3 regions of the Mycobacterium sp. 23 genome follow, and region 3 is predicted to be linked to each of the others. Evidence: predicted binding sites of a transcription regulator. Region 3 holds the regulator's gene; each other region holds the start of a gene.
The links. The regulator LexA, encoded in region 3, represses DNA repair genes until DNA is damaged. The targets are predictions, from matches to a motif close to CGAACANNTGTTCG.
Positions count from the first base shown of each region.

Region 1 (10,647 bases), 2.2 Mb from region 3:
CGGTACTGCAGATGTTGACGATCGCGGCGTTGTCGGCCGCTTGCAGGTGTGGCAGCGCGGCACGCATACCCAGGAACGCACCCAGACAATTGACCCGCCACGAGTTCTCGAAGCCCTCCGCCGTCTCATCGGCAAGCGACGCTCGGTGCAGCACCCCGGCGTTGTTGACCAGTGTGGACAGTCCCCCGAATCGCTCGACGGTTGCAAAGACGGCGGCTTCCCACTGCCGGGGGTCGGTGACGTCTAACGCCAGAATCAGCAATCCCTCTGTCGCAACGTCGATTCCGTCGGATCGCACGTCACAGGCCGCGACCTGAAAGCCTTTGCCGAGCAATGTCTGCACTATCGCGCCGCCCTGCCCGCCCGCCGCGCCGGTCACCAATGCGATCTTCGTGTGGCTCACCGGTCGGTCGCCTCGCGCAGGTGTTCGGCGGCCCCCCGGCGCAGCGCATGCGATTCGGATGCCAGCGTGATCATCTGAAAGCCCAACTGGGCCATCCTCTTTCCCGTCGATCCGTCGCTGGCATGGATTCCGGTGATTAGTCCGGCGGCGCTGGCGACGCGATGGATCCGGCCGATCGCCCGGAGAACGAGGTCGTTGCGTGTCGCACCGACCACGTCGGCGCCCATCGAGATTGCCAGATCGGCCGGCCCGACGTAAATTCCAGTCAACCCACTCACCGCGCAGATGTCTTCGATACCGGAAACAGCCGCGGCCGTCTCGATCATGGCGAAGACCCCGGCCCGCTCCGCCAGGGCTGTGGGATCGTGGCCCAGGCTCGCCCGCAACGGCCCGAAGCTGCGAATGCCCGCGGGGGGATAGCGGGTGGCAGCCACCGCCGCGGCGGCCTGGTCGGCCGACTCGATCATGGCGATGATGACGGCGTCGGCACCGGCGTCGAGCACCCGTCCGATGGGCGCCGGGTCGGCGTTGGGCAGCCTGACGGCGGTGGCGATCGGGACGTGTTCGAGGTGGCGCAGCATGGCGGCGACTCCGGCGTCGTCGAGATAGCCGTGCTGGGCGTCGAATCCGACGTAGTCGTAGCCGGCCCGGGCGAATTCGTCGGGGCCGATCAGTGTCGGACCGGTGACCCAGCCGCCCCAGCGGGGTCTATTGAGGTCATTTCGGAAGACGCTCATCCGGCGATCGCGATCTTCACGCGGTCCGGATCCGGACGGCAGGCCAACTCGAACGCCGCCTGGACGTCGTCTACGGCGAAGGTGTGTGTCAGATACGTGCCGAGCAGGTCGGGGTGCTCGGCAGCGAACGCGCCGGCCAGGTCCAGCATCCGCCGCCGGTCCAGTGTGACACCGGATTTCAGCGTCAGGTTCTTGCGCAGCATGGCGCGCATGTCGATGGGATATGCGTCGTCGTCGGCCACGCCGAAGTAGAACACGGTGCCGCCCGGGGCGGCCGCCCCGATCGCATGCCCCAGGGTGGCCACCTGATGACCGACCGCCTCGATGACCACCTCAGGCCGGTCCTGCGGAGCAAGCCGGCTCACCCACCGATCGCTGGTGGCACGCACGGCATCATCGACACCGAATGCGCGCGAGAGCTTTTCGCGGTCGACCGGGTCGATTCCGGTGACTCGTCGTGCTCCGGTGGCCTTGGCAACGTAGGAGAACAGCAGGCCGATCGATCCCTGGCCGATGATCGCCACGTGCCGGCCGGCCAGATCGGGCAACTGCTCGCACGCGTACAGCACGCAGGCCAACGGCTGCAGGCCTACCGCCTGTGCCGCGCTGAGCGACGGATCATAGGGCGCCAGGCCGTCACCGTCGCTGACCACCCGCTCCATCATGCCGTCGAACCCGGAGGCCCAGCCCACCACCTGGTCGCCGGGCCGGTGGTCCGGGTGCCTGCTGGCAAGGACCTCGCCGGACACTTCGTGAATCGGAAAGCCGTCCTTCTCCGCGGCGCTGCGGCCGTCGTCACCCGGCAGCCGTCCCTGCGCACCGCGGAATCCGGGCAGATCGCTGCCGCATACCCCGGCGGCCTGAAACCGCAGCAGCACTTGGCCGTTCGTGAGGCGCTCAGGTGTCTTGGCCGGAATCGAGGTGCGCTCGAACGAGTACGGCGCGACGACCCGATACGACCACACCTCAGACCTCCACCGGAATCTTGTTCCAGCCCCACTGGAAACTGGACGGCAGCCGGGTGGCCTGGTCGCCGTCGATCGCGAATTCGGGCACTCGGCGCAACCATTCTTCCAGCAGCACAGCAACTTCCAGCCGTGCCAGATGATAGCCGAGGCAGAAATGCTGGCCGCGGCCGAATGCCAGCGACCGTTGGATCGGTCGGTCCCAGATGAATTCGTCGGGTTCGGGATACTCGCGTTCGTCGCGGTTCGCCGAGGCCAGCAGCGTGATCACCCGCTGTCCGGGCTCGATCGTCTTGCCGTGCAGGGTGAAGGGTCTACGCGCCGTTCGGGCGAACCATTGCGCCGGGGCGCAGTAGCGGATCATCTCTTCGCGGACGACCGGGACGTTGGTGGCCGGGTCGGCACGTACGGCCGCAAGTTGGCCGGGACGCCGGCTGAGCTCCCACAGCCCGTGCGCCACGATCTTCGGGACTGTCTCGGTGCCGCCGATGAAGATGCACAGCATCTGGGTGGCTACTTCGACGTCGCTGAGCGCGCTGCCGTCGGGTAGGCGATAGTCGAGCAGTCCGTCGACCACCGGTAGCTTGCCGGCTTCACCGGCGCGGCGCCCCGCCACGACCGGCACCAGGAACTGCAGATAGTTCGGCCGCGCCTCGGCGGTGTCGACGCCCTCGCCGGGTTCGGCCAGGCTGCCGGCGTTGACCGCCGCCAGTACCTGGGGGGCGAGATCCGTTGACAATCCTAGCAATTCACAGACCATCGACGCCACCACGATGCCGCCGTAGTCCTGGGTGAGGTCGAAGGTGCCCCGCGGCAGGAGCAGGTCGAGCCGTTCGTTGGCCAGTTCGCGGATTCGCGACTGCAGAGCGGTGACCGACCTGGGCCGCAGCGGCTGGGAGTGGGCGCGGCGGATCTCGCCGTAGAGATCGGTGTCGAACACCGCGTGGAACGGCAACGGGTGCAGCGGCGGGTCGGCGACCGGGCCGTTATTGTGCCGCGCCAGAACCGAAGCCGCGGGCAGGGTCCCCTCCGAGGCGACGAACGTACCGTCGTTGACCTCCAGTACCTGCCAGATGTCCTCAAACCTCGAGATAGCGAACGTATCCCACTGCGGCAGGTAGTAGACCGGGTACTGGTCGCGCAGGATGCGATAGTAGGGAAGCGGATTCGCCATCACGGCCGCGTCGAAGGGATCGTAGGAGAAGTCCTGCGTCACTGCAGTGGCGACGGCGGTAGGGCCTGCAGAATGGAGTCTTCCCAGCCGTCGCGCAGGGCCGGCGCGACGCTCATCCAGGTGACGATCTCAGCTGGCGGGCTGTCCTTCCAGGACGGGTAATGGTTCGCGAAGCACTCCCAGCCGCCTTCGAGAGCCCAGTAGTGAATGACCTCGTTGAAACGGAACGTGGTGGTGAAGGAGCCGAGCCAATGCTTGCCGGTGCTCTCCGACCAGGGGACGTAGAGTCGCTCCAGCTCGCGGATGTAGTCGTCCTGCCGACCGGGCTTGGTCTGCATGATCTCCTGAATCACCAGCGACGCATCGAAATTCACGTCACGCAACGCGGCCAGGCTCCTGTTGCTGGGACCGGCGTACATGATCCGGCCCTCCCCAGAGGCGCCCAAGTCGGTCAGATAGGCCGACCACTTCCCGGCCACCGCCTCGTGACTACCGCCGCGCGCCTGCGCGGCGCCGATCCTGGCGTAGTCCGCGAATGCGTCGATCTCCCAGATGATCGTCACCTGCGGCCAGTGACCGTTGTAGGGCGTGGTCTCCCAGATCGAGTACAGCCGTGCGCCGAGTTCTTCCATCATCGGCTGATAGATGTCGACGAACACCTCGGTGAAGTCGTCGCTGCGCCCCGAACCCAGATCGATCGTTTCGTGCAGGTAGAGCAACGTGTGGCGGTGGTACTTCTTCATACTGTCCGGCTAGCCCGGCCAGGCCGAGTCGGTAACCATAGACTCCGTGGAAGCTATTGCCTCGTAATGCATTCCAGCCGCGCGCAGGGCCTCGGCTTTGAACGCGCGGGCGGCGGCGCTCGGCATGTAGTGGGTCCGGGTGAGGCCGCGGTCCGCACCGAGTGGCCAGCCCTCGCCCCACAGCGCGACCTCGGTCAACCGACTGGCCACGGCCTTGCGCACCAGGGCACGGACGCGGTCGTCGGCGGCGAACGCCTCGGCGCTGACGGCCAGACCCTGACTCATCGGTCCAGAGACGTCCAGATCTCCGGCCGCGTCCAAAACCCGCGCCCCCAACACGCGCAACGGACGGGTGTCGCAGCCCCGCGGTAACAGCACGTTGACCTGCCAGCCGGCGGTCACCCGGTCATACAGCCAGCCACCGACGGTGTGCACCACGTCGACGGTGCCGACGGCAATGACGTCGAGGCGGTGACGCAGTACCTGGCCGTCGAGGTGAGCCCTGCGCGCCGTGCCCCTGCCGGGATGAAAGTCGAACGTTGGAGTAACCATCGATCCGTTCCTGTTGCCACAGCTCCTCGGACAGCGTGACACTTCCGTTCGATTTTGTAAAGCTCCGCGGGGGCCTCAGCGCCGGCGGCGGGCGTCCAGTTCGGCCAGGACCTCGTCGGTGTGCTGGCCGAGTTGCGGTGCAGCAGAGCGCGGTGACCAGGGCGTTCCGTGAAAATCGGCGGGCGTGGCCACCATCGGCACGACCGCGTCTCCGTCGGGTACGTCGACGATTCCGCCGGCCGCATGGAATTGCTCGTCGGCGACAATGTCCTCGAGTGCGTTGATCGGCGACCAGAAGAAATCCGGCTCGGCGGCGAACAGGTCCGCCCACTCGTCGAGTGGGCGGGTCGCGAAGATCTCGTCGAGTTCGGCGATCAGCGGGGCGGCGTTGGCCGCGCGGCCGCGGGCGTCGGCATAGCGCGGGTCGGTCAGCCACTCGGTGCGGCCCACCACTCGACAAAGTGCCGGCCAGTGCCGGTTGACTTCCAGTCCGACGATCCAGAACCGGCGTCCGTCGGCGGCGGCGTAGTTGTTCATACACGGGTTACCCATGGTGGCGCGCTCGCCGATCGCGATCGGCTGACCGGTGAGCAGGTAAGTGTTCAGGTCGAAGCTCACGGTGTATGCACCCTGGCGGTACAGCGAGGTCGACACCAATTGCCCTGTGCCGGTACGCTCGCGGGCGAGTAACGCAGCGCAGACGGCGCCGGCCAGGGTCATGCCGGCCGAATGATCGCCCATGCCGCCACGCTGGAATGGGGGTGTGTCGCCGGGCCTGGTGAGCAGGTGGGCGATGCCACCTCTGGACCAGAAAGCCGCGACGTCGTAGGCCGCGCGGTCGGCGTCCGGCCCTGATTCGCCGTAGCCGGTGATCAGACCGTAAACCAGCCGCGGGTGATCGTTGGCCAGCGTCTCGTAGTCCAGGCCGAGCCGCCGCAACGCACCGGGCCGCACGTTGGTGATGAAAACATCTGCGTCCGAGAGCAATTCGAGCGCAATCTGTCGGCCGCTCGCAGTGGTGAGGTCCAGCACGACGCTGCGCTTGGACCGGTTGTCCATCTCGAACGGTGGGTTCACACCGAGGTCGCAGCCCAGCATGCGGCCGAACATCCGCCCCGGATCGCCGGCCGGCGGCTCGATCTTGATGACATCGGCGCCCCAGTCGGCCAGGATTGCGGCCGCTGCCGGACCGGCCACCCAGACCCCGAGTTCGACGACCTTGATGCCCTCCACCGGTCCTGCCATCGCGGTCAGCCTAGCTTCATCACCAACTGACCGAGGCTCAGGATGCCCGAATTGGCGGTCCCCGTATTGAACAGGCCCGAGTTGAAGCCACTCAGCACGCCGCTCGGGAATGGGCCCACGGCGCCGGTGACGGCAGTGTTGAAAAAGCCCGAGCTCACGCCGGAAGACTGCAGCGCCGCAACGATCGTGTTGAAGAAGCCGGACACCCCGTGACCGTCGCTGCCGCCGTTGTTGCCGAAGCCGGACACTCCGGCGCCTGTGTTGCCGAATCCCGAGTTGTCGACGGCACCGATGCCTACGTCACCGGCGTCGGTGGCGAAGCCGAAGCCGGTGTTCACGTTGCCCGCATTTCCGACGCCGGTGTTGACGTGGCCGGAATTGCCGAAGCCGGTGTTGGTCTCGCCGGAGTTCCACAGGCCCGTGTTGAGGTTGTTCCCATTCCAGCCGCCGGTATTGATCGAGCCGGCGTTCCCCCAGCCGGTGTTGAGCAGGCCGGAGTTCCAGAAGCCGACGTTGCCGGCGCCCGAGTTGCCGAAACCGAGACTGCCGGTCCCCGAGTTCCCGAAGCCAAAGCTGTTGATGTGGCCCGGGAAAACGGTATTGACGCCTGAGCTGAAGATGCCGACGTTGCCGCTGCCGGAATTGAAGAAGCCGACGTTGTGGTCACCCGAGTTGAACAGACCGATGTTGCCGTTGCCGAAGTTGAACACGCCGGCGAGGTCGACGCCGACCCGCCCGTTGCCGACAAGCCCGATTCCGATGTTCCCGTTGCCGCTGTTCCCGAAGCCGAAGTTGCCGATGCCGGTGTTCCCGGCTCCGAAGTTTGCGGTGCCCGTGTTCCCGCCGCCGATGTTTCCGTCGCCCAGGTTGCCGAGGCCGACGTTATTGCTACCGGTGTTACCCATGCCCACGTTGTTGTTGCCGGCGGTTGTCTGGAAGGTATAGAGGTTCGGATTGGACAAATCGGTCGGACCGCCGTTTCCGAAGCCGATGTTCCCATTGCCGAAATTGCCAAACCCGACGTTGCTGTTGCCGTTGTTTCCGGCACCTACGTTGCCGTTGCCGTTGTTCCCGCCGCCGATGTTGTAGTTGCCCGACTGCGGAGGCACCAGTTCACTGTTGTCGGTGCCGCTGTTGCCGATGCCGATGTTGCCGGTGCCGGTGTTGCCGTGCCCGATGTTCGCGTTGCCCCGGTTACCGATACCCAGGCTGGGCAGGTTCTGCAGGAGTCGTTGCAGATCACCGGGCAGCTGCGCGGCCGCGGCCGACGCCCCGGCGTAGTAGCCCGTCATCGCCTCGACGTCCGCGGCCCACATCTGCTCGTAGTGCCCCTCCGCAGCCATGATTGCGGGGGCGTTGAGCCCCAGCCAATCAGATCGGATCAGCTGCACGAAAGCGCTGCGGTTCGCCGCCACCGCCAGCGGATGGACGGTCGCGGCGCGGGCGGCCTCGAATACACCGGCCACTGTGCGGGCCTGTTCGGCCGCGCCGACCGCCCGGGCGCAGGCGGTGCCGAGGTACTCCGCATAGGGCGCGGCCGCGGCCGCCATCGCCGCCGACGCAGCTCCCTGCCACCAACTGCCCACCAGGTCCGTTGTCACCGACGAAAAGGACGATGCCGCCGTCCCCAATTCCGATGCCAAGCCTTCCCAGGCCGCGGCCGCGTCCAGCATCGGCGCCGACCCCGCACCGCTGAACATCAGCAAAGAATTAATCTCCGGCGGCAGAGTAACGAAGTTTGCCACAATCGACCCCCCGTCAGACGGAACTCTCTGATCCCGGAGAGCACCCTACGCCTACGCAAGCGTCAATTATCTCTCTTTTGAACGAATTGCTAGGCGGCATGGAAGTCGATGACGGTGATGCCCAGGGCGTCTTCCATCTCGCTGATATGGGTGATGGCGTAGATCGGTGGCGCGACGGATCGGTACCGCGCATCGGTGGGGGTGATGTATTCGGTGGTGTGCACACCGTTTTCGTCGTGTGCGGTGACGCGCCAGCCGGGTGATTCTTTGACGTAGTTGCAGCGTTCGCACAGGCCTTGGCCGTTGGTGGCGGTGGTGGGTCCGCCGTGGTGGGCGGGGGTGATGTGGTCGCGGTGGCGGATGGGGGCGTCGCAGTAGGGGGTGCGGCAGGTTTGGTCGCGCAGGTTGATGAATTCGGCCAGTCCGCGGGGGAAGGTGCGGGCGCGTGATTCCATGGCGACTAGGGCGCCGGTGGTGGGGTTGGCGTAGAGGCGGCGCAGGGTGGCCAGGGAGTTCTTCTCGGCCAGCGCGGCGGTGAGCCATCGGCGGGCGACTTCGGCGGGGATGGGCCCGTAGCCCTCGAGGGTCGCGGCGTCGTCGGTGTGGCCGAGCAGGGCCCGGTCGGAGATGACCACATTGAGGGCGATGGGGGCCGGGGTGGTGGCGGGGGTGGCGGTGATGCGCTCAATCAGAGTGTCGGCCATGACTTGTCCGCGACTGCGTCCGTCGAAGGTGGTGTCGGCGGCGCGGCGTAGTGCGGCGTAGACCCCGACGCCCTGGGCCAGGGGCAGCAGGGCGCTGATCCAGGTCATGGTGTCCGGTGCCGGGCGGATGGTGACGGTGCGGTCGTGCACGGCCCGGGCGGCGCGATCGACGACGGCGCGCGCGTTCAGGCGGTAGGCGATCTTTCGGGCGGCGGCGGTGATCCGCGTGTCGCCCAGTCCCACCAGCGTGTCCATCTCGGCGCACAGTTCGCGGTCCAGTATGCGGCGGTCCTCAACGTCCAGGCAGGCTGATTCCCGCACGATCAGGGTGGCCCGCCATTCGCTGAGCGCGCCGTGTTCCAACGCGGCCAGGGTGTGGGGCATCTCGTGCACCAAAGCTGTGGCGAACCCCAGGTGCCGGCCCCCGCGGGCCGGGGAATCCCGGCGGGCCAGGGCGACCTCGCTGGCCACCCCGCGGCCCCGCTTGGCCGCCGGCACTGCCGCGGCCGATTCCGCGGCACGCCGGACCGCATCCAGGGCGGCCGCCGCCCGCGCCTGCCCCGCGGCCGCGGCGGATTTCACCTGCTCCAACTCGGTGATGCGCGCGACCAGTTCGGCTTCGGTGGCACCCGGGTCCACCTGCGAGAATCGCAGCATATCGAACACATGTTCGAGCATACCTGAATCTACTGCCTCGTACTTTTTGGTAGGGCCGCGACTTGTGGATAACTGCGTCCCGCCACCCGCCGTACCCTCGAATGATGAGCCTGGTAGCCGGAGGCGGCCCACTCAGCAGCGATCCCGCCGGACGATTCACTCCCCCTATCCCCGACGGCGTCGTCTACATCGAGCCGCATCCGCGTCGGATCCAGGCCACACGCAACGGACGCACCGTGATCGACACCGAACGGGCGCTGATGGTGCACCGGCAGAACAAACCGCTCAGCTACGCCTTCCCAGAAGACGTAATCACCGGGCTCCCAACCGAACCCGAACCAGACGCACCAGGCTTCGTTCGCGTGGCCTGGGACGCGGTGGACACCTGGTTCGAGGAAGGTCGTGAGCTCGTTCACTACCCGCCCAACCCCTACCACCGCGTCGACTGCAGGCCGACCAACAGAAGGCTCCGGGTGTCAATCGACGACACCCAGCTGGTCGATACCGACGACACCCTGATTCTCTTCGAAACCGCGCTTGAACCAAGGCTTTACGTTCATCCGAGACATGTACGCACCGATCTGCTGAGGCAGACCGAGACCGCAAGTTACTGCAACTACAAGGGATACGCGACGTACTGGTCGGCGGTCGTGGGCAACACCGTCATACGGGACGCCGCCTGGACCTACCCCGACCCTTACCCCGAAAGTCAGCCCATAGCAGGGTTTTTCAGCTTCGACCCCACGCGCATCGACGTAGTGGCCGAACTACCTGTCAGCGGGTGACGTCATCGCCTCGGCGCGTTCCTCCTGCAACCGGTCCTTACTGCGCAGCAACCGCAACAGTGTCACCAGCGCCAGCCCACCAATCACATTGCCCGCCAGGGTATATCCAAACCAGGCCAACCAGTCGTGATAACCGAACGGCGCCCGTTCGGTGATGAGTGCGCCGAAGATGAGCAGCGAGTCCAGGATCGAGTGCAACAACTGCAACCCTGCGAGCAGGAAAGCCCCCGCGACCGCGGCCGCGATCTTGCCCGGTACCGAGTCGGTGCCATGCTGCATCCGGGTCATCAGCGTAATCACCATGCCGCCCAGCACCGCCAGAGCGAATGTCTGCGTCGACAGCGGCGCCGTGGCGAAGTGGGTGGCCGATTCGATCGCTTGTGTCCGCAATTGCGGAAAGCCCGCAATGATCAGCCACATGATCACCCAACCGCCGATCAGATTGGCCAGCAACGTGCCGCCCCAGAGTTTGAGCAGCTGCGCCGGTCCCGCATGCCGTGCGGCCACCGTCACGACCGGCACCAGGAAACCCTCGGTGAACAGTTCGCTGCGTCCCAACAGCAGCGCCAGGAAGCCGATCGAGAAGGCCAGCCCCGCGACAAGTGGGCGCTGGGTGGCACTCAGAACCGCCAGGTAGGCAAGGACACCCATAGCCACCTCGGTACCACCGAAGAACCCGGTCACGAATACTTCGCGCCAGGTGCGGTGCAGACGCTGCGCACCCTCGCTCACCATTCTGGTGAAGGCGTCCTCCAGCGCGTCCTCGATCGGGCTGTCTGACGCTCCGAGCTGACGCTGCGCAGTTCTGGTCATTCCCTGGCAGATACCCGTAAATCGCCACGCTTCGTTGTGAGACGCCCCACGCTGTCAGCTGCCGTAACTGGGCCGACCCAACCGCAACTCGTGCTGGGCGATCATGTTCCGGAACACCTCGAGG
Region 1 covers NZ_JBLVUX010000005.1:3,617,744-3,628,390, forward strand. The annotation lists gene ACNQS7_RS17905 (SDR family NAD(P)-dependent oxidoreductase) at 1-379, opposite strand, end outside; gene ACNQS7_RS17910 (HpcH/HpaI aldolase family protein) at 400-1,140, opposite strand; gene ACNQS7_RS17915 (zinc-binding dehydrogenase) at 1,137-2,105, opposite strand; gene ACNQS7_RS17920 (cytochrome P450) at 2,107-3,279, opposite strand; gene ACNQS7_RS17925 (NIPSNAP family protein) at 3,318-4,022, opposite strand; gene ACNQS7_RS17930 (hypothetical protein) at 4,032-4,574, opposite strand; gene ACNQS7_RS17935 (CaiB/BaiF CoA transferase family protein) at 4,650-5,819, opposite strand; gene ACNQS7_RS17940 (PPE domain-containing protein) at 5,825-7,564, opposite strand; gene ACNQS7_RS17945 (DUF222 domain-containing protein) at 7,654-8,925, opposite strand; gene ACNQS7_RS17950 (DUF427 domain-containing protein) at 9,030-9,710, shown strand; gene ACNQS7_RS17955 (formate/nitrite transporter family protein) at 9,693-10,523, opposite strand; gene ACNQS7_RS17960 (acyl-CoA dehydrogenase family protein) at 10,578-10,647, opposite strand, start outside.
Region 1: ACNQS7_RS17945 (DUF222 domain-containing protein) is a predicted target of LexA. The motif match lies at 8,928-8,941, and genes of this name have one in related genera.

Region 2 (10,647 bases), 170 kb from region 3:
GACGGGCTCGACGGGGCGCACGTCGCGCGCCAACCGGAACGCCATCCGGGCCAGAGCGGCCCCGGCCAGGAAGGCGATCAGGACGCCCAAGCCGGAGAAGTACGCGAGTTCCACCGCGACGCGCTTGCGGTCGGTGGCGCCCACCGGGTCACCGACCGAGCCGATGCCCGACAACGGTGCGAAGGTGCGGCCGACGACGAACCAGGCTCCGCCCAGCGCCGCCAGCCAGCCACCCAGCATGGCGCTGCCGCGATTACGCGAGACGATCAGCAACAGGCCACCGACCGCGGTGGCCACGCCGGGCAATAGCTCCAGCCAACCGCGCGCGGCGGTCCAGGCCTGGCCGGGTGTGTAGGAAAAGTCGAAGTTCGGGCCGATGAAGGGGATCAGTGCTCCCCATGCGCCCAGGATCACCAGCAGCAATCCGATCACGGCGCCACGCGAGCGTGGGATTCGTCCCCGGGTGGGGCGGTCCTCGATGGTTTTCATGACATCTCCCTCGGTAGGTACCGGGGTGGGTACCCGGACCCCGAGGCGTTAAAGCAGCCGTCTTCTCATCCGAACGCGCAGACGCCGGTGATATCGCCGGCGATATCGTTTTTCAGACGCGGTCATGCCGAGCTCAGCCGTGACTGGTGTTACTGGTGTTACGTCAGTAAACCAACCAGCAGCAGCACGATCGCGATGACCGGGAACAGCCCCTGCGTCACGGCCGCGCGCGCCTTGTCCCGAGCCGAGAGCAGCAGCACCACCGCGGCCGCCGCCATCGACCCGACGCCGGCGAACACCAGGGCCGCCCCGACGTCACGGTGCCCGGTGAACATCGCGGCAATGCCTACTCCCGACACGATGGCGAGAAACAGGTTGTAGAACCCCTGGTTGAACGCCAGCAGCTTGGTGGTCTCGGCCTCCTCGACCGTGGTGCCGAACGTCGCGCGAGTGCGTTTGGAGGTCCACGTCAACGACTCCATCGTGAAGATGTAGACGTGCAGGACCGCGGCCAGCGCGGCGAAGATCAAAGCGGCGGTGACCATCTGAGTCCTCCTAGTCGAACAACCCGGGCTGCGAGACCCCGGCGGGCGGCGTCATGCCCAGATGCGTCCAGGCCAGCGCCGTGGCCACCCGGCCCCGCGGCGTGCGCGCGACCATTCCGGCGCGCACCAGGAAAGGCTCGCACACCTCTTCGACGGTCGCAGCCTCTTCGCCCACGGCCACCGCCAGCGTCGAGACGCCCACCGGGCCGCCGCCGAAACTGCGGGTCAGCGCCGACAGCACCGCCCGGTCCAGCCGGTCCAACCCCAGCTCGTCGACGTCGTAGACCTCCAGCGCGGACTTGGCGATGTCACGGGTGATGATGCCGTCGGCGCGCACCTCGGCGAAGTCACGCACGCGACGCAGCAACCGGTTGGCGATCCGCGGGGTGCCGCGCGAGCGGAGCGCGATCTCCGCCCCCGCTTCGGCGCCCAACTCGATACCGAGGATGCCGGCCGAGCGGGCCAGCACCCGTTCCAGCTCGGCGGGCTCGTAGAAGTCCATGTGCGCGGTGAACCCGAACCGGTCGCGCAGCGGGCCCGTCAGCGCACCGGACCGGGTGGTCGCACCGACCAGCGTGAACGGTGCGACCTCCAGCGGAATCGACGTCGCACCCGGGCCCTTGCCGACCACCACGTCGACCCGGAAGTCCTCCATCGCCAGGTACAACATCTCTTCGGCGGGCCGGGCTATCCGGTGAATCTCGTCGATGAACAGCACGTCGTGCTCCACCAGGTTGGACAGCATCGCGGCCAGGTCGCCGGCGCGTTCCAGAGCCGGCCCCGAGGTCACCCGCAGCGAGGACCCCAGTTCGGCCGCGATGATCATCGCCAACGACGTCTTGCCCAGGCCGGGCGGCCCGGACAGCAGGATGTGGTCGGGGGTGCCGCCGCGGTTCTTGGCCCCCTCGATGACCAGCTGCAACTGCTCGCGGACCCGTGGCTGGCCGATGAACTCCCCAAGCGAGCGGGGCCGCAGGCTGCCGTCGATGTCCCCCTCGCCGACGGCCAGCGCAGGCGAGACGTCGCGCTCGTCGAGCTCCTCAGGATCGCTCATTTGGCCTTACCCAGCAGCGACAAGGCGGCCCGCAGCGCCGACGACGTAGACGCCTCCCGGTCGGCCGCGAGCACCTTGTCGGTGGCCTCCTCGGCCTGCTTGACCGCAAAACCCAGCCCGACCAGCGCCTCCACCACCGGCCCGCGCACCGCGTGACCGTTCACCGCCGGTGTTGCCCCGGACCCTGCGACCAGGCCCACCTTGTCGCGCAATTCCAGCACCATCCGTTCGGCGCTGCGTTTGCCGATGCCGGGCACCCGGGTGAGGGCGGTGACGTCGCCGTCGGCCAGCGCCTGGCGCAGCGCCGCCGCATCGTGCACGGCCAGCGTCGCCATCGCCAACCGCGGCCCGACACCCGAGACCGATAACAGCGTCTGGAACAGGTCGCGGTTCTCGGCATCACAGAACCCGTACAGCGTCATCGAATCCTCGCGCACGATCATCGCGGTGATGAGCCGCGCCTCACTGCCCGACCGGAGCGTGGCCAGTGTCGACGGCGTCGCGTTGACCCGGTAGCCGACCCCGGCCGCCTCGATCACGGCGTGGTCCAGCGCCACCTCCAGCACCTCACCGCGGACCGAGGCGATCACCGGACGGCCTTCAACTTGGCCAGGTATTTGCTGCGCTGCTGCGCCGCCTGAGCCTCGGCGGCCGCCATCCGCGCCAGCATCGGCGCTCGCCAGCAGTGACAGATGGCCAGCGCCAACGCGTCGGCCGCATCGGCCGGAGTGGGCTTGGCCTGCAGCGCCAGGATTCTCGTGACCATCGAGGTGACCTGCGCCTTGTCCGCGTTGCCGTTGCCGGTGACCGCCGCCTTGACCTCGCTGGGCGTATGGAAGTGGACGTCGATGTCTCGCTTGGCGGCCGCCAGCGCGATCACGCCGCCGGCCTGCGCCGTCCCCATCACCGTGCTGACGTTGAGTTGGGAGAACACCCGCTCGATGGCCAGTACGTCCGGGTGGTGGGTGTCCAGCCAGTGGTCGACGGCGTCGCTGATCGCCAGCAGCCGCCGGTGCAGCGGTTCGCCCGACGGAGTGCGAACCACGTCGACGTCCAGAGCGGTGATCTGCCGACCGCGACCGCTTTCCACCAGCGACAAGCCGCACCGCGTCAAGCCGGGGTCAACGCCCATCACACGCACCGCAGCTCCCCACGTTCTTCCCGAGGCCGAGTCGTAGGCCGAATTTCCGAACAGCTGTTCGATAGCCTAGCCGCCAAGTGGGACATCACCGGTGAAAGACACGCGCTGCGGCCGTGAGTTACGTTATGCGCACGACGGAAGGGTCCGCGTGGGAGCACAACTCATCGTGATCGCGGTGGCGCTGTTCATCGCGTCTCTGCTGGTGCTTGTCTATGCGCTCAAGAGGGCGCCCAGAACCCCCAAGACCCCCGAACCCAGGCAGGACCCGCTCGCGTTCACCGCGATGCCCGCCGAATACGGTCCCCGCCAACTCGGCCCTGGCGCGATCGTCAGCCACGGCGGCATCGACTACGTGGTGCGCGGCTCGGTCACCTACCGCGAAGGCCCGTTCGTGTGGTGGGAACACCTGCTCGAAGGCGGTGACGAGCCGGTCTGGTTCAGCGTCGAGGAGGACGACGGCCGACTCGAGTTGGCCATGTGGTTCAAACGCGCGGATCTGGACCTGCAGCCCGGCGGCCGCCACACGGTCGACGGCACCGACTTACACGAAGTGGAGCGCGGTCACGCCGGTTACACCACCGAGGGCACCACCGGCCTGCCGCCCGGCGGCGAGATGGACTACGTCGATTACGCGAGCGCCGATAAGGCCACGCTGCTCTCGTTCGAGCGGTGGGCACCGGAAACACCCTGGGAGATATCCACCGGCAAGACCGTGGTCACCGGCGAGATCACCGTCTACCCCGCACCCGCGGGCTGACCGAGGTGCCGCTTCACCATCTGGCGGTGGCTCCGGCCGATGTGTCCGGGGCCAGGTTGGCATTGGCGCTCAACGCGGCGGCACCGCCCACGCTGGCCAGCTACCGAGTGGCACATCCGCGTGGCGGCGCGCTACTGCTGGGCGTCCTGGGTGCGTCGCACGTCGTCACCGTGGAACACGGCACCGGCCGGTTCTCCGAACAGGTCTCGTGCGCCGCAGGGGACGGTCTGCCCGCGCACTCGGATGCTCCGGGCTATCACCTCGAATCGCACAGTGTGACGCACGACGAAGCCACCTTCCGCGCCCTGGCCGGCGACTTGCGCGAGCGGTGCGCCCGCGACCCGGGCTGGCTGGGCGGTGTGTTCCCGGGCGACGACGCGGCGCTGACGGCCCTGGCGGCCGAGCCCGACGGCGACGGCTGGCAGTGGCAGACCTGGCACCTCTACCCCACCGGCACCGGCGGGACCGTCGTCTACACAGCCAGCCGGTGGCAGCCGTGACCCGCAACCGGCTGCTGCTGGTCGCCGGCGGGCTGGCACTGGCCGCCACCGTGTCGCTGGTCTTCGGCATCGTGCTGGTGAGCCGGGACGTCGGCTCCTACATCGCCGACCACTACCAGGCGTACGCCCACGACGCGAACGCCAACCGCTACTCCTGCTCCGGGTCACCAAAGCAGGTGGCCGACACATTGACTCACTACAAATCGCCCTCCGCCCGGGCGTCCAACGGCGGCAATGAATATCTGCGGTACAGCGACTACGTCGTGATCGTCGGCCCGGACGGCACCCGTCCCTGCAGCATCCGGGTCGAAGACCTGGGTGCGGGATACAGCCACGGCTCCTACGTCTTCCTCGGTCCCGGGTTCACGCCCGGATCCCCATCGGGCGGCTCGGGCGGCCGACCCGGCGGCCCGGGCGGCGTCAAGTAGGCACTCGCAAAGGAGGACTGTCATGTACTACAGCGCGGTGGAGTTCGGCAGCGTCAGCCTCGATCCGATCCTGCGCGGGGCCGTCGCCACGGTCCTCTACTTCGCGGTCGGGATCGCCGTACTGATCGCCGGGTTCCTCATGGTCGACGTCCTGACCCCCGGAAATCTGCGTCAGCTGGTGTTCATCGAGCGCCGGCCCAACGCCGCCATCCTGGCCACCGCGATGTACGCGGCGCTGGGCACCGTCATCATCGCGGCGATCAATACCAGCTCCAACCAGCTGGGCGAGGGCCTGCTCGGGGTGGCGATCTACGGCGGAATCGGCGTCATTCTGCAGGGACTGGCGCTGGTCATCCTGCGAATCGCGGTGCCGGGCAACTTTCACGAGCATGTCGAGGAACCCACACTGCATCCGGCCGCGTTCGCCACAGCGGCGATGCTGCTGGCGGTGGGAGGGGTCAACGCGGCCGCGCTCTTATGACGACAACCGCTGTCGCCGGGCTGGTCTCGTCGTCGCTGGGCCGGTGGCGGGCCGTGCTGCTGGCCGCGGTCGCCGCGTGTGCCGCCTGCGGGATTGTCTATGAACTGGCGATGCTGACGCTGTCGACCAGCCTCAACGGCGGCGGCATCGTGGCGACGTCGCTCATCGTCGCGGGGTACATCGCCGCGCTCGGTCTGGGTGCGCTGCTGATCAAGCCGCTGCTGGCGCGCGCGGCGATCACGTTCATCGCGGTGGAGGTGCTGTTAGGCATCGTCGGCGGACTGTCCGCCGCGGCCCTGTATGTCGCGTTCGCATTCGTCGACGGTTCGACGCTGGTGCTGACCGTGAGCACCGCGCTGATCGGGTGTCTGGTGGGTGCCGAGGTGCCGCTGCTGATGACGCTGCTGCAGCGCGGACGCGCTCCGGGCCCGTCCGATCTGGCCACCGACGCCGGTCGCGCGCTGGCCAACTTGAACGCGGCCGACTACCTGGGCGCACTGCTGGGCGGATTGGCCTGGCCGTTCCTCCTGCTCCCGCATCTGGGGATGATCAGAGGCGCTGCCGCCACCGGCATCGTCAACCTGGTGGCAGCGGCGATCGTCGCGGTATTCCTGCTACGGCGGGTCGTTTCGGCACGGCAATTGGCGGCGGCGCTGGCCGCGCTGGCCGCGGCGCTGGCCCTGCTCATCACTTTGCTGGTCCGCGCCCAGGACATCGAGATCTCCACCCGGCAGCAGCTCTACGCCGACCCGATCATCGCCCACCGGCACTCCGCCTATCAGGACATCGTGGTCACCCGCCGCGACAACGACATGCGCCTGTACCTGGACGGGGATCTGCAGTTCTCCACCCGGGACGAATACCGCTACACCGAGAGCCTGGTCTACCCGGCACTCGGAGGCGGCGCCCGTTCGGTGCTGGTGCTCGGCGGCGGTGACGGGCTGGCGGCGCGCGAACTGCTGCGCCAGCCGGGTTTGCAGCGGATCGTGCAGGTGGAGCTGGACCCGGCGGTCATCGAACTGGCGCGCACCACCATGCGTGCCGCCAACGGCGGGTCGCTGGAGAATCCGCGGGTGCGCGTGGTGATCGACGACGCGCTGAGCTGGCTGCGGGGCGCCCGGTCGGATCGCTTCGATGCGGTGATCGTCGACCTGCCCGATCCCGACACGCCCGCACTGGGTCGGCTCTATTCGACCGAGTTCTACGCGCTGGTCGCGGGGGTGCTGAACCCGGGCGGGCTGATGGTGGTGCAGGCGGGCAGCCCGTTCTCGACCCGAACGGCCTTCTGGCGCACCGTCTCGACCATCCATTCGGGCGGCTATGCCGTCACGCCGTACCACGTGTACGTGCCCACATTCGGGGACTGGGGATTCGTGCTGGCACAACGCGGTGGCGCCGCGCCGATCGCGGCGCTGCCACGCGATGTTCCGCCGCTGCGCTACCTCGACCAGCGGGTGCTGGACGCCGCGACGGTGTTCTCCGAGGACGTCCGGCCGCGGCCGATGGAGCCCTCGACGTTGGACAATCCGCGGATCGTCGAGGACATGCGGCGCGGGTACGACTAGACGAACACCGTTACTGGCCGCCACCCTTGCCGCCGGCGCCGCCCTGCCCTCCGGTGGTGGGGTACGGGTCACCGGTGGGATTGCCGCCGGGTACCGCGGGTTCGGGAAATTCGCCGTCGCCACCGAACCCGCCGGCACCGCCGAGACCACCCTTCCCGCCGACTCCGCTGCCGAGCAGGGGAGCAATACCGTTGCCGCCGTTGCCGCCCCGACCACCGTTACCGCCGGCACCGCCAGAGCCGAGGAAACTTCCCTTACCCCCGCCGCCGGCGTTGCCGCCGATACCGCCGTCACCGGCGTCGAACAGGACGGACGCGTCCGCGCCGTTGCCGCTGTCGCCGCCGTTGCCGCCGCGGCCACCGAAGCCTTGCGTGCCGGTGCCGCCGACGCCACCGGTGCCGCCACGGGCTCCGTCGGCGTTGGCGCCGACGCCGCCGTCGCCACCACGGCCACCGTTGCCCGCATTGCCGCCGTTGGCGCCGGTCCCACCGTTACCGCCGTTGCCGCCCTGACCACCCGCGGGGTTGACGACGCCGCCGACGTTACCGGTGCCGCCGTTGCCGCCGACGCCGCCCTGGCCACCGTTGCCCTGCACGCCGATCCCACCGGTGGCGCCCTGGTTGGCGCCGGACCCGCCGCCGGTGCCGCCGGTCCCGGCGGCGCCACCTACGCCGCCGTCGCCGCCGCGGCCTCCTTGACCGGCTTGTGGCCTGCCCGCGGTTGAATCGCCGCCGTTACCGCCGGTGCCTCCGGTACCACCGGTCCCGCCGGTGCCACCCTGGCCGCCCGCGCCGCCCTTGCCGGTCACTCCGTCTTTGCCGTTGCCGATGAAGCTGCCCTTGCCGGCGGTACCACCTTCACCGCCGGTACCGCCTTGGCCCCCTTGACCGCCGGTGCCGCCGGTCTGTGCGTTGCCGCCGTCACCACCACCCGGCCCCTGGCTGCTGCCGTTGCCGCCGGCAATCCCCTTCCCACCGGTGCCGCCCTTGCCGCCGACGCCGCCGACGCCACCGTTGCCGCCGTCACCGCCGAACGTTCCGGCATTGCCGCCGGCCCCGCCCTTCCCTCCCGATCCGCCGGTGCCGCCCGTCGCGGCGGTCCCGGCCGTGGTGCCGGTACCGCCGGCCCCGCCGGTGCCGCCGTCGCCCCCGTTGCCGATGATTCCGGCGTTGCCACCAGCGCCCCCGGTGCCGCCGGTTCCGGTGATGGTGACGGCGTCGGCCCCGGCACCGCCCTTGCCGCCGTTGCCGCCGCCGGTGCCGTAGTCGCCCGAACCCCCCTTGGCACCCGTGTTCGCACCGGGACCGCCTCCGGCACCACCGGCACCGCCCTCCCCACCGGCCCCACGGTCACCGCCGTTGCCGCCTTTGCCGCCGGTTCCGTCACCACCGGTGAAGGTGCCTCTGGCGCCGTCACCGCCGCTTCCGGCGTTGCCACCGTTGCCGCCTTTGCCGCCGGCTCCACCGGTACCGGCACTTCCGCTGCCACCCGCACCGGTCCCGGCGACACCACCCTTGCCGCCCTGACCACCCTGGCCGCCGACGCCACCGTCGCCGCCGTCCCCTCCGGCCGCTCCGTTCGAGTTCGCCGCATTGGACACGCCGTTGGTGCCGCTGCTGGCGTTTCCGCCGACGCCCCCGACACCGCCGGTGCCGCCGTTACCGCCCTTGCCGGCGAGGTTTCCGCCCTTGCCTCCCGCGCCTCCGGCTCCCCCGGTACCCCCGGTTCCCCCGTCCCCGCCGTTCTGGCCGGCGCCGGCCACCGCACCACCCTGGGTGCCCACGCCACCGGTTCCCCCAGTACCGCCGTTACCGCCATTACCGACGGTTCCTCCGTCGCCGCCCGCGCCGCCGGCAGCGCCGTTGAGGCCGGCGGCCGGCGCGTCGGCCCCCCTGCCGCCGTTGCCGCCGTTGCCGCCGCTGCCGGGAGCGGTGCCGGCCTTGCCGCTGGCGGCGACGCTGCTGCCGCCGCTGCTCCCGCCGGCCCCGGCGGCGCCGCCGACGCCGGGGTTGCCGCCGTTGCCACCCTTGCCGCCGACTCCACCGTTGACGCTGATCGTGCCGTCGCGACCGTTGCCGCCGCTGCCGGGAGTCCCGCCATTGCCGCCGTCTCCGCCCACACCGCCGACGCCGTGCGCCCCAGCCGTGCCTGCCGGCGCGCTGCCGCCAACGCCGCCGGCGCCGCCCGCTCCGCCGTGGCCGCCATTTCCACCGCTGGCGCCGTTGCCGCCGTTTGCGCCGGCAGTGAAGCCGTCCAAGCCGTTGAAGCCGTTGCCGCCGTCGGCTCCCCGGCCGCCCAGGCCGCCGGCACCGCCGGCACCGCCGTTGCCGGCCTTTGCTCCCCCATTGCCCCCGGCACCGCCGGCGCCGCCCGCTCCCCCGTCGCCGCCGTTGCCGGGATTCGTGCCGGAGATGGCAGGGCTGCCGGACATGCCTTTGCCGCCGTCTCCGCCGGCACCGCCGTTGCCGTACAGCCCGCCGTTTCCGCCGGCGCCGCCATTGCCGCCGGCCTGACTGGTGCCGATCGCGTCGGAACCGTGGCCGCCGCGGCCGCCGTCGCCGCCGCTGGTCGGACTGGTGCCCGCGGCGCCGGCCGCTCCGGCACCGGCTTTGCCGCCCCCGCCGCCGGAACCACCCGCGCCGCCGACGCCGGGATTACCGCCGTTGCCGCCGCTACCACCGGCACCCCCGTTGACGCCGTTGGCGCCGTTGCCGCCGTTGCCGGGTGCTCCACCGTTGCCGCCGGCTCCTCCGGCGCCGCCAAGTCCGTCACCTCCGGTGGGGGTCAGCAGGCTGTTCACCCAGCCGCCGGCACCGCCCGCACCGCCGATGCCGCCACTGCCGCCGGCGCCCCCGTCACCGCCCGACTGGCCATTTGCGCCGGCGGTGAGCGGGCTGGCCCCGGTACCGCCACTGCCGCCGTCGCCGCCGTGACCACCGAGGCCGCCTGACCCGCCGGTGCCGATGAACGCACCGCCCCGGCCGCCGGCGCCACCGGCGCCGCCGTTTCCGCCGACCGTGCCGGACACGCCCGCGGGTCCGCCAGTGCCGACGGCCCCGTTGCCGCCGAGGCCACCGGCGCCGCCGTTGCCGTACAGGATTCCGCCGAGGCCGCCGTTACCCCCAGCACCCCCGTGGATCGCCGCCGAAGCACCCCCGTCTCCACCGACCCCTCCGGCGCCGCCCATGCCCAATACCCGCGCGTTTCCACCGAGGCCACCGGCGCCGCCGCCCTGACCGGCACCTCCTGCGCCGCCATCCCCGAACACTCCCGCGGTTCCGCCGGCGCCGCCCGCTCCACCCGGACCGCCCTGACCGGCGCCGCCGGTCCCACCGGCGCCGCCGCTTCCGATGAATCCGCCCTCTCCGCCGAGGCCACCGGCACCACCGAAGCGTCCGTCACCGCCGGCGCCGCCCACGGCGCCGTTGCCGAACAGCCCGTCAGTACCGCCGCCACCGCCGGCCCCGGCTGTCCCGCCGGGCGAGCTCCCACCAGCCCCACCGGCGCCCGGATCACCGAAGATGAATGAATGGCCGCCGCCCCCGCCGTTGCCGGCGACCCCGAGCGCTCCGGCCTGTCCACCGGAACCGCCGACACCGCCGTTGCCCCAGAGCAATCCACCGTTCCCGCCGCTACCGCCGCTGCCGGCCAATCCGCCGGGCGTGGTGGCGGCGCCGCCGGCGCCGC
Region 2 covers NZ_JBLVUX010000005.1:1,279,635-1,290,281, forward strand. The annotation lists gene ACNQS7_RS06920 (hypothetical protein) at 1-489, opposite strand, end outside; gene ACNQS7_RS06925 (DUF1304 domain-containing protein) at 648-1,034, opposite strand; gene ruvB (Holliday junction branch migration DNA helicase RuvB) at 1,045-2,088, opposite strand; gene ruvA (Holliday junction branch migration protein RuvA) at 2,085-2,678, opposite strand; gene ruvC (crossover junction endodeoxyribonuclease RuvC) at 2,675-3,229, opposite strand; gene ACNQS7_RS06945 (DUF4178 domain-containing protein) at 3,378-3,986, shown strand; gene ACNQS7_RS06950 (DUF2617 family protein) at 3,992-4,486, shown strand; gene ACNQS7_RS06955 (DUF4247 domain-containing protein) at 4,483-4,914, shown strand; gene ACNQS7_RS06960 (DUF350 domain-containing protein) at 4,937-5,395, shown strand; gene ACNQS7_RS06965 (polyamine aminopropyltransferase) at 5,392-6,960, shown strand; gene ACNQS7_RS06970 (PE family protein) at 6,971-10,647, opposite strand, start outside.
Region 2: ruvC (crossover junction endodeoxyribonuclease RuvC) is a predicted target of LexA. The motif match lies at 3,277-3,290, and genes of this name have one in related genera.

Region 3 (10,647 bases):
CTGAGCGCCTCCTGGTCGACGTCATCGGATTGCCCTGGGAGGAAGTGCACGCCGAGGCATGCCGGTGGGAGCACGTGATGAGCGAGGACGTGGAGCGCCGGCTGGTCAAGGTGCTCAACAACCCGACGACGTCCCCGTTCGGCAACCCGATTCCCGGACTACTGGACCTCGGTGTCGGCCCGGACTCCGGCGCCGACGACGTCAGCCTGGTGCGGTTGACCGAACTCCCGCCCGGATCACCGGTTGCCGTCGTGGTCCGCCAGCTCACCGAGCACGTGCAGGGCGACATCGACCTGATCGCCCGCCTCAAGGACGCCGGCGTGGTGCCGAATGCCCGCGTCACCGTCGAAAACGGCCAGAGCGGCGGGGTAACCATCCTCATTCCCGGTCACGAGAACGTCACCCTGCCGCACGAGATGGCGCACGCGGTCAAGGTCGAGAAGGTCTGACCCCGTCCGGTCAGCCCGCGCGTTGGCCGAAGGTCTGCCGCGGCGGCAATCGCACGCCGAGTTGCTCGGCCAGCCGATAGCCCGTACCGCCCAGCCGCCGAATGTCCGTGGGCCGCAAGCCTGATTGCAACGCCTGATCCAGCATCCCTGCCATCCGATGACCCGGGTCGCAGCGCAGCGCCGCGTCCAGCGACAGACCTGCCAGCGGTCCATCGCCGCGCACATAGGCGCTGAACGCCAGCAACACCAACGCCTCCACCCGCCACGGCTGCGGCAGCAGGCGAGCCAGCAAGACCCACAGCGACTCCGCCGCATCCGCGTCCTCCCCCACCGCGAGCGCGTACAACGTGTCACGCACCTGGACATCGGTCAGCGCGCAACCCACCTCGGCCAACTCAGCGTCGGACAGCGATTCCCCGTCGTCGACCCGCGCAGCCGCCGCCATCGCGTTCTCCACATCGCGGCGGCTGCAGCCGGCGGGGTCTGCGTGGTGCTCGATCTCGCGGGCGCTCGCGGCCCGTTCCACCACCGGCGTCAGTGCCGCGCTGCGCAGCGGGTCCAGCGCGATCACCGCCTGCAGATCGGCACGTCGTGAATAGAGGCGGCGGCCTTCCAGAACCGCCGCCGCAGCAACCGGTGACGCCGAGGGATCGTCGATCTCGCCGCCTGCGCCGCAACCGTCGACGCAGTGCCAGCGGCCGCCCGCGACGATGTGATCCACCACATGCGCCGCGTAGTGCTCGATGCCGTACTCCGAGAGAGCATCGGTGAGCGCTTCGCACAACTGACGGTGCTCCTCGTTGCATCCCGGACACGCCGCACCCTCGGCGTCGACGATGACCGCGATCACCCTGTCCGGATCTGCCGCTGCAGCGACCTTGACCAGGTCGTCCACCCGGTCGAGCAGTTCGTCGGACAAGTCGGCCCGCACCACCGCCCCGAGGGCCCGGCCCTCGAAAGTCACCAGCACCAGCGATTTCTCCGGTACAAAGCCGAGGATCGCCGGTAGCGCCGCGATCAGCCTGCCGGGGCTTTTCAGTTCAAAACCAGGTCCATGCGTCGTCATGGCGTCCACGGTGACGACACCCACCGTCACTGTGTGCTCGCGCAACGTGATTCAGCCGCCCGCTTGTGGAGAAAGTCGCGACTGTGGGCTTTATCGTCTACACATGACTTCGATGCGCGAGTACGACCTGGTCGTTATCGGATCCGGGCCCGGCGGCCAGAAGGCCGCCATCGCAGCGGCCAAATTGGGCAAGTCGGTCGCCATCGTCGAGCGTGGCCGGATGGTCGGCGGAGTGTGCGTCAACACCGGCACCATCCCGTCGAAAACGCTGCGCGAGGCGGTCGTCTACCTGACCGGAATGAGCCAGCGCGAACTCTACGGCGCCAGCTACCGGGTGAAAGACAAGATCACCCCCGCCGACCTGCTGGCACGGACCCAGCACGTGATCAGCAAGCAAGTCGATGTCGTTCGCTCGCAACTGATGAGAAACCGCATCGACCTGGTGCTCGGGCACGGCCGATTCATCGACCCCCACACCGTCCTGGTGGAGGAAGACGCCCAGGGCGAGCGCGTGACGGTCAGCGGTGACTACATCGTCATCGCCACGGGAACCAAACCCGCACGGCCATCCGGAGTCGAGTTCGACGAGCACCGGGTACTGGACTCCGACGGCATCCTGGACCTGCGGTCGCTACCGGCGTCGATGGTCGTCGTCGGCGCGGGCGTGATCGGCATCGAGTACGCGTCGATGTTCGCCGCGCTCGGCACGAAGGTCACCGTCGTAGAGAAGCGGGACACCATGCTCGACTTCTGCGACCCGGAGATCGTCGAGGCGCTGAAGTTCCACCTGCGCGACCTGGCAGTGACGTTCCGGTTCGGCGAGGAAGTCACCGCCGTCGATGTCGGCTCGTCAGGGACCGTCACCACCCTGGGCAGCGGTAAGCAGATCCCCGCGGAGACGGTGATGTACTCGGCGGGCCGCGAAGGCCAGACCGAGCATCTGGGCCTGGAGCAGGCCGGCCTCGAAAGCGACCATCGCGGAAGGATTTTCGTCGACGACCAGTTCCGTACCAAGGTCGAACACATCTACGCCGTCGGGGACGTCATCGGATTCCCGGCGCTGGCCGCGACCTCGATGGACCAGGGCCGGCTGGCTGCCTACTACGCCTTCGGCGAGCCGACCGACGGCATCACCGAACTGCAGCCAATCGGGATCTACTCGATTCCCGAGGTGTCCTATGTCGGCAAGACCGAGGTTGAGCTGACCAAGGACTCGGTTCCCTACGAGGTGGGCGTGTGCCGGTACCGGGAACTGGCCCGCGGCCAGATCGCCGGCGACTCCTACGGCATGCTCAAGCTACTGGTGTCCACCACCGACCGCACGCTGCTGGGTGCCCACATCTTCGGTACCAGCGCCACCGAGATGGTGCACATCGGGCAGGCCGTCATGGGCTGCGGAGGCACCGTCGACTACCTGGTGGATGCGGTGTTCAACTACCCGACGTTCTCGGAGGCCTACAAGGTCGCCGCGCTGGACGTGACCAACAAGATGCGCGCGCTGCACCAGTTCCGGCGCTAGTGGCGATCGCGAGCGCGGCGCAGCCGGGCGCTGCGGGTCGCCACCAGTATTGACAGTGGCGATCGCAAGCGCGGCGCAGCCGGGCGCTGCGGGTCGCCACCAGTATTGACAGTGGCGATCGCGAGCGCGGCGCAGCCGGGCGCTGCGGGTCGCCACCAGTATTGACAGTGGCGATCGCAAGCACGGCGCAGCCGGGCGCCGCGGGTCGCCACCGTTTCGGCTCGCGTGGCGTCAGCAGGTGTCGTCGTAATCGGCCGGCGGGCTGTCACCGGGACCGCCGGCTTCGGCACGGGCCAACAGTTGCCTGGTGTTCTCGTCGAAAGGCGCTGAATACGAGACACTTTCAGTACACCCGCCGCCTTCGAATCCACCGACCACTCCGACGACCGTCGACCCGCTGATCCAGGGCGCGCCACTGGTTCCGTCGACGAGTCCTTTGCACGGCACGGACGGAAACCCGCCATCGGTGACGCCGGTGGTGCCTTCGCAGGCAACGGGCCGGCCGCCGACGCCGGCGGGGTACCCCGTCACACTCACCCGGCTGCCTGCCGCCGGCGCGGTGCCCAGCGACAGGGCTGCGCCGGCCCGCCGCTCCACCGATCCGGTGCCGCTGACCTTGGCGATCGCGTAATCCGCGTGCGGATCCCGGCTGGCGATCCAGCGAGCGTCGAAGAAGACCTCGTCGACGGTGAAGGTGTCGGTGGTCGTCGCCTCGCCGGCAAAACCGGGAACGAAGGTGGCGTCCATCTCCCCAAGCAGACAGTGCGCGGCGGTCAGCACCAGGTCACCGCCCGCGGAATGCACCACGGACCCGGTGCAGACGTGCAGGTTGCCGCCCTCCCGGGAAACGCCGCGAAATATCGCGCCCACCCGCGGATCCGGTACCGCGCTGCCGGGTTCGCTGAGGCGCTGCACCGAACTTTCCGGCTTCGGCGCCGGGCTACCGGTGACGGAGGCCTGATGAGCAGGCCGGGCGCATGACGTAACTAACACCGCCAGGCTTACCGGCAGGCACAGAACCGCCGCGACAGTGCGCATCGAGATACATCATGCCTGACAGCGGGCCCTGGCAAGCGAATAGAAACTACGCCCCGTGCGTTGATAAGTGGGGCAGCAAAAGGCCCGGGTCATCGATAATGAAGAGCCGCATCGATTGAGGGACACTGGACAGGGCACCCTGGAGAGATCTTGCGAGACCCCGAGAGGAGGCAGCACCGATGTCCGACCACTACGACCCCGAAGAGGCGCAGGAGTACCAGCCAGGACAACCCGGCATGTATGAGCTGGAGTTCCCGGCCCCTGTGTTGTCGACGTCCGACGGCCGCGGTCCGGTGTTGATACACGCCCTGGAGGGCTTCTCTGACGCCGGTCACGCTATCCGGCTGGCTTCCCGGCACTTGCGGGCGGCGCTGGACACCGAACTGGTCGCGTCGTTCGCCATCGACGAACTACTGGACTACCGCTCGCGGCGACCGTTGATGACGTTCAAGACCGACCACTTCACCAATTACGACGACCCGGAGTTGAGTCTGTACGCGCTGCGCGACACCATCGGCACGCCGTTTCTGTTGCTGGCCGGCATGGAGCCGGACTTGAAGTGGGAGCGGTTCATCACCGCGGTGCGACTGCTCGCCGAACGGCTCGGGGTGCGCCAGACGATCGGACTCGGCACGGTCCCGATGGCCGTTCCCCACACCCGTCCCGTCACGATGACCGCACACTCCAACAACGCCGACCTGATCGCGGACTTCCAGCCGTGGATCTCCGAGATCCAGGTTCCCGGTAGTGCATCCAATCTGCTGGAATACCGCATGGCACAGCACGGGCACGAGGTCGTCGGGTTCACGGTGCACGTCCCGCACTACCTGACGCAGACCGACTACCCGGCCGCGGCCCAGGCGTTACTCGAGCAGGTGGGCAAGACCGGTTCGCTGGAGTTGCCGCTGACGGCACTCACCGAGGCGGCCACCGAGATTCGGGCCAAGATCGACGAACAGGTGCAGGCGAGCGCGGAAGTCGCTCAAGTGGTGGCCGCACTCGAGCGCCAGTACGATGCGTTCATTGACGCTCAGGAGAACAGATCCTTACTGACGAACGACGAGGACCTGCCTAGCGGCGATGAGTTGGGCGCCGAGTTCGAGCGGTTCCTGGCTCAACAGGCTGAGAAGAAATTCGACGACGACGACAACGCGAAGTAACCGCTTCCGACACGCCTACCCGGCCCGACAACGAGGTTGCCGACATGACCGAGCGGACGCGTACTCTCCGCCCGGTGCGAGAAGTGACATCCCCGTCACTGCAGTTCCGCACCATCCACGGCTACAAGCGGGCGTTCCGGATCGCGGGTTCCGGTCCGGCGATCCTGCTGATCCACGGCATCGGCGACAACTCGACCACTTGGACCGGTGTGCACGCCAAGCTCGCCCAGCGATTCACCGTCATCGCCCCGGACCTGCTGGGCCACGGCAAATCCGACAAGCCGCGCGCCGACTACTCCACCGCGGCCTACGCCAACGGCATGCGGGACCTGCTCAGCGTGCTGGACATCGAACGGGTGACGATCGTCGGTCATTCCCTCGGTGGCGGCGTTGCGATGCAATTCGCTTACCAGTTCCCGCATTTGGTCGACCGGCTGATCCTGGTGGGCGCCGGCGGTGTCACCAAGGACGTCAACATCGCATTGCGGTTCGCCTCGCTGCCGATGGGGGCCGAGGCGCTGGCGCTGCTGCGACTGCCGATGGTGCTGCCCGCGGTGCAGGTACTGGGCCAGTTGGCGGGACTCGCGCTCGGTTCCACGGCCATCGGCCGCGATCTGCCCAATATGCTGCGGATCCTCAACGACCTGCCCGAGCCGACGGCGTCCTCGGCGTTCACCCGCACGCTGCGGGCCGTGGTGGACTGGCGCGGTCAGATCGTCACGATGCTGGACCGGTGTTATTTGACCGAGGCCATCCCGGTTCAGATCATCTGGGGTGAGAAAGACTCGGTGATCCCGGTTCGGCACGCCCATATGGCGCACGCGGCAATGCCCGGGTCCCGGCTCGAGATCTTCGAGAATTCCGCCCATTTCCCCTTCCACGACGACCCCGCCCGATTCCTTGACATCGTGCACCGGTTCATCGACACCACCGAGCCACCCGAATACGATCAGGCAGCCCTGCGCGAGTTGTTGCGCAGCGGCGGCGGTGCCCGCACTGTGTCCGGGCCGACGGACACCCGCGTCGCCGTCCTCAATGCCATGGGAGCCGACGAGCGCAGCGCCACCTGATCGATGTGCTCGTATCGACCCGTAGGGTCGGGCCATGAGCATCGACGTCACCGTGCTGCGGGTATTCACCGACCCGGACGGAAACTTCGGCAACCCGCTGGGTGTGGTCGACGCCAGCCTGGTCAACCCGGGTGACCGCCAGCAACTCGCCCACGAATTGGGTTACAGCGAGACGATTTTCGTTGAACTCCCCGCCCAGGGGGCAACGACCGCGCGCGCGACCATCTACACCCCCCGCACCGAACTGCCCTTCGCCGGCCACCCGTGCGTCGGGGCGTCGTGGTGGTTGCGGCGACGTGGAACGCCGATCAACACGCTGCACCTGCCCGCCGGGTTGGTGCGGGTAAGTTACTCCGGCGAGTTCACCGAGATCAGCGCGCCCGCGGAATGGGCGCCGGAATTCGCCATCCACGATTTCGATTCACCGGATGCGGTGCTGCAGGCCGATCCCGCCGATTTCCCCGACGACGTCGCGCACTATCTGTGGGCGTGGACGGATCGAGAGACCGGGTCGGTGCGCAGCCGGATGTTCGCGTCGAACCTCGGTGTGACCGAAGACGAGGCGACCGGCTCCGCGGCGGTGCGGATCACCGAATACCTCAGTCGGGACCTGGTGATTACGCAGGGCCGTGGGTCGCTGATCACGACGACGTGGAGCGCGGAGGGATGGGCGAAAGTCGGCGGTCGCGTCGCCGATGACGGTGTGCGGCAGGTGAACTGACGCTCAGCTCTGCCGGTGCAGCACTGCGGCCAAATGGTGCTGCTCGGGCTGGCCAACGGCGCCCATCCGCAGGGAGTAGGACAGTTGATCGCCGTCGATGCGGAAGGAACGGCTCAGGGCGGTCACCTCTTTGGCGGTCGGCGTGAGCCCGATGTCGATGGTTGCCAGCTCGATCTCGATGACGTCACCGGCCACTGAGTAGGAACCGACTTCGATCTCGGTGATGCCGCTCGGGTGAGCGAGGACCAGTTCGACCCTTCCCTGCTGCGGTACCCGCAGGTAGCCGGTCTCGGCGTGCAGGGGTTTGCCGTCGGCGGGAGCTTTAGTCTTCTGCCCGTAGACCAGAAACGGTTTGCCCACGTGCGTGAAAACCACCTCTTCGAGGTAGTCGAAAGGTTCGATCGTGGGGTACTCGCCAGCACCCCGTCCTGTCCAGGTGCCCAGCAGGGGCTCCAGCGCTGCGAGATCGGGGTGGAGTTCGACGGGCATCTATCGAGCCTCAGCCCGGAGTCGACACGTTGCGATGGGCACGCAGGGCCTCGATCTCCCGCTCGAAGTCGTCGGCCGACGAGAAGGACCGGTAAACCGACGCAAAGCGCAGGTACGCCACCTCGTCGAGGTCGCGCAGCGGTCCCAGGATGGCAAGACCGACCTCGTTACTGGGCACCTCCGGACCTGCGGCCCGCACCGAATCTTCGACCTGCTGGGCCAACAGGTTCAGCGCATCGTCGTCTACCTGGCGGCCCTGGCAGGCCCGGCGCACGCCGCTGATCACCTTTTCCCGGCTGAAGGGTTCGGTAACGCCGCTGCGCTTGACGACGGCGAGCACCGCGGTCTCAACGGTGGTGAACCTGCGCCCGCACTCGGGACACGAGCGGCGCCGGCGGATCGCCTGGCCTTCATCGGTCTCCCGGGAATCGATCACTCGCGAGTCGGGGTGCCGGCAGAACGGGCAGTGCATAGCCGCTCCTTTGCCGCGCCTGACTTCGGGGTACCGCAGAACCACCCCGAGAGTACCTGTGCGCCACCGGCGTGGCCACCGCTGGCACGATCAGTCCAGCAGCAGGTGGAGACGACCGAGCAAGGTTGGCGCAGAGCGCAATTCGTCCCGCTCCCCGCGGGTTCACCCGATCGGGGCGATCAACGTCTGGCCGGCGGCGACTGCGTTGGAGTCCAGCGCGTTGAGATTGCGGATCCGTTCCACCACCTCGCGCACCGGGGCGCCGGGCGCGACCCGGGTGGCCAGTTGCTGCAGCGACTCACCGGGCTCCACGCGCACCACGGCGAGTGCAGCCGGTACCTGCGCCGACGCGCCGGCCGGTTCGTCGTTCAGCACACTCCCGAAATTGGCCATCAAGCCCAGCCACAGCGTGATGATGCCGGCGAGCAGCGCCAGCCCCATCGTCGTCAGCACCGAGACCGGACGCCGCCGGTGCGACGCCGTCGACATCGCCACGCCGGTGCCGCGGTAGTGCATGGGCGCGCCGGCCGGACGGGTGGGGCCGGGCCGGTTTGACCGGATCTGCCCGCCGCGATATGTAGGCGACTCGTCGAACGGCCTGTTGGCAGGCCTGTTCACCAGCCTCTGCGCGTTCCAGGTGCGCTGCGGGCCCGCGTAGCTGATCGTCATGTCGTTGCCTCCGGTCGACTAAATATCGCTCGTGTGTTCGACCCTAGTCGCTCACATGTTCGATATCGAACATCTGAGCGAGGCGTGTCGCACGAGCAAAACGGTAGACCTCACCACCGACAAGGTTTTGTCGGTGCAACCAGCTGGATGAATTTCGGATACCCGATCCATCCGAAAGTTACACACTTGTGATTCCGCTGATCCGGGCCGCTAGGAAGGCTGGGCCGACCGCTCCGACACGCTGCTCGAACACATGTTTGATTCTTCGGTCGGGTGCGGTTACATTCAGTGGCATGAGCGACAGCAACGACCCCCCAGTAGCTGATCGAGCCGGTTCCGCTAGCGCATCCGAACGAGCCGCCGCTGACGGCCGGTTGCACGCCGTCGATGCCGCGCTGACCGAGCGGCAGCGCACCATCCTCGAAGTCATCCGCGCTTCGGTCACCACCCGCGGCTATCCACCCAGCATCCGCGAGATCGGTGACGCGGTCGGCCTGACGTCGACGTCCTCGGTGGCCCACCAGTTGCGCACGCTGGAGCGCAAAGGTTATCTGCGGCGGGATGCCAATCGGCCGCGGGCCGTCGACGTCCGCGCGGCTGATGACGCCGTGACACCTCCCAGCACCGACGTGGCCGGGTCGGACGCGTTGCCGGAACCTACGTACGTACCCGTGCTGGGCCGGATAGCCGCCGGCGGACCGATACTGGCCGAAGAGGCGGTCGAAGACGTCTTTCCGCTACCGCGAGAGCTGGTCGGCGAAGGGACGCTGTTCCTGCTCAAAGTCGTCGGCGACTCGATGGTGGAAGCCGCCATCTGCGACGGCGACTGGGTCGTGGTGCGCCAACAGAACGTCGCCGACAACGGCGACATCGTGGCGGCCATGATCGACGGTGAGGCCACCGTGAAGACGTTCAAGCGGGCGGGCGGTCAGGTCTGGCTGATGCCCCACAATCCGGCCTTCGATCCGATTCCCGGAAACGACGCGACCGTGCTCGGCAAGGTCGTCACCGTCATCCGCAAGGTGTAGCGCCGAAGCGCTGACGCAGGCCGGCGATCAGTCGGCTTTGACGAAGCCATTGGCTTGCGCGACGGCCTCGCTGGCGAACCAGATCTCGGCCAGGGTGTCGTGGTATAGCGCACTGTCGGGCGTGTAGTACAGACCGAACCGCGCGCTGGCCTTGATCGGGTAGCCGTCCGGCGCCCGATACGGGTCGTCGTCCAGGGGTAGGTGGATGGTCGGCCGCGCCGCAGTGTCTGCGGCCAGAGGAGCCTCGGCCTGCGGCGCCGCGGCATAGGCCGCCTCCGTCGCCGTCGGTGCGTAGCCCGGTTCATCCGCGGCGGCGTGCCGCCCCTTCCGCGGCTCGAAAGCGCCGACGACGGTATCCGAGGCGGCCGCGTCGGGTACCTCCTCTTCCGCGGGACCACCGCGGGGGTAGAAGATGTCCGGGAATTCCTGCTCAGGATGGGTTTCGGGCACCTCAGGCGCTACCGGACCCTCGCTGCGCGGCACCGAGGACTCCGCCTCGAAGGCTTCCGGCGAGATCGTTTCTGCGACCTCCGGCTCGGCCTCGACGAGCTGGCCGAAGGCGCCGCGCGTCACGATGGGCGTCGGGGTGGTGTCCACCGCGTCCGGATCCTCGTCACCTTCGAACTCGTCGTGTTCGTATTCCTCGAAGTCGGTTTCCTGCTCGGCACCGTGGGCGTACTCGTCGGCGCCGCGGGCGTAGTCGTCGGCGCCATGGGCGTACTCGTCCCCGTACTCGGCGGTCTCGTCGTGATAGTCCTCGGCACCCAGACCACGCCCCTCGGGACCGGCCGTGGTCCCGCCCCCTCTGGACCAGCTCACCCGCGGCGCTGCACCGTATTCCGGCACCTCGTGCTCTTCGGGGTGGTGTTCGACGGGCGGGAAGCGCTCGGAGCCGTAATCGACGTCGTCGTGCGACCAGCGCCCGTCAGCACCCGCATCGAACTCGTCGGCCACGTCACGGCCACG
Region 3 covers NZ_JBLVUX010000005.1:1,444,895-1,455,541, forward strand. The annotation lists gene ACNQS7_RS07770 (metal-dependent transcriptional regulator) at 1-449, shown strand, start outside; gene ACNQS7_RS07775 (DUF4192 domain-containing protein) at 460-1,515, opposite strand; gene sthA (Si-specific NAD(P)(+) transhydrogenase) at 1,628-3,034, shown strand; gene ACNQS7_RS07785 (trypsin-like serine peptidase) at 3,266-4,072, opposite strand; gene ACNQS7_RS07790 (proteasome assembly chaperone family protein) at 4,252-5,232, shown strand; gene ACNQS7_RS07795 (alpha/beta hydrolase) at 5,277-6,302, shown strand; gene ACNQS7_RS07800 (PhzF family phenazine biosynthesis protein) at 6,337-7,023, shown strand; gene ACNQS7_RS07805 (peroxynitrite isomerase) at 7,027-7,512, opposite strand; gene nrdR (transcriptional regulator NrdR) at 7,523-7,984, opposite strand; gene ACNQS7_RS07815 (LysM peptidoglycan-binding domain-containing protein) at 8,147-8,653, opposite strand; gene lexA (transcriptional repressor LexA) at 8,947-9,681, shown strand; gene ACNQS7_RS07825 (LGFP repeat-containing protein) at 9,709-10,647, opposite strand, start outside.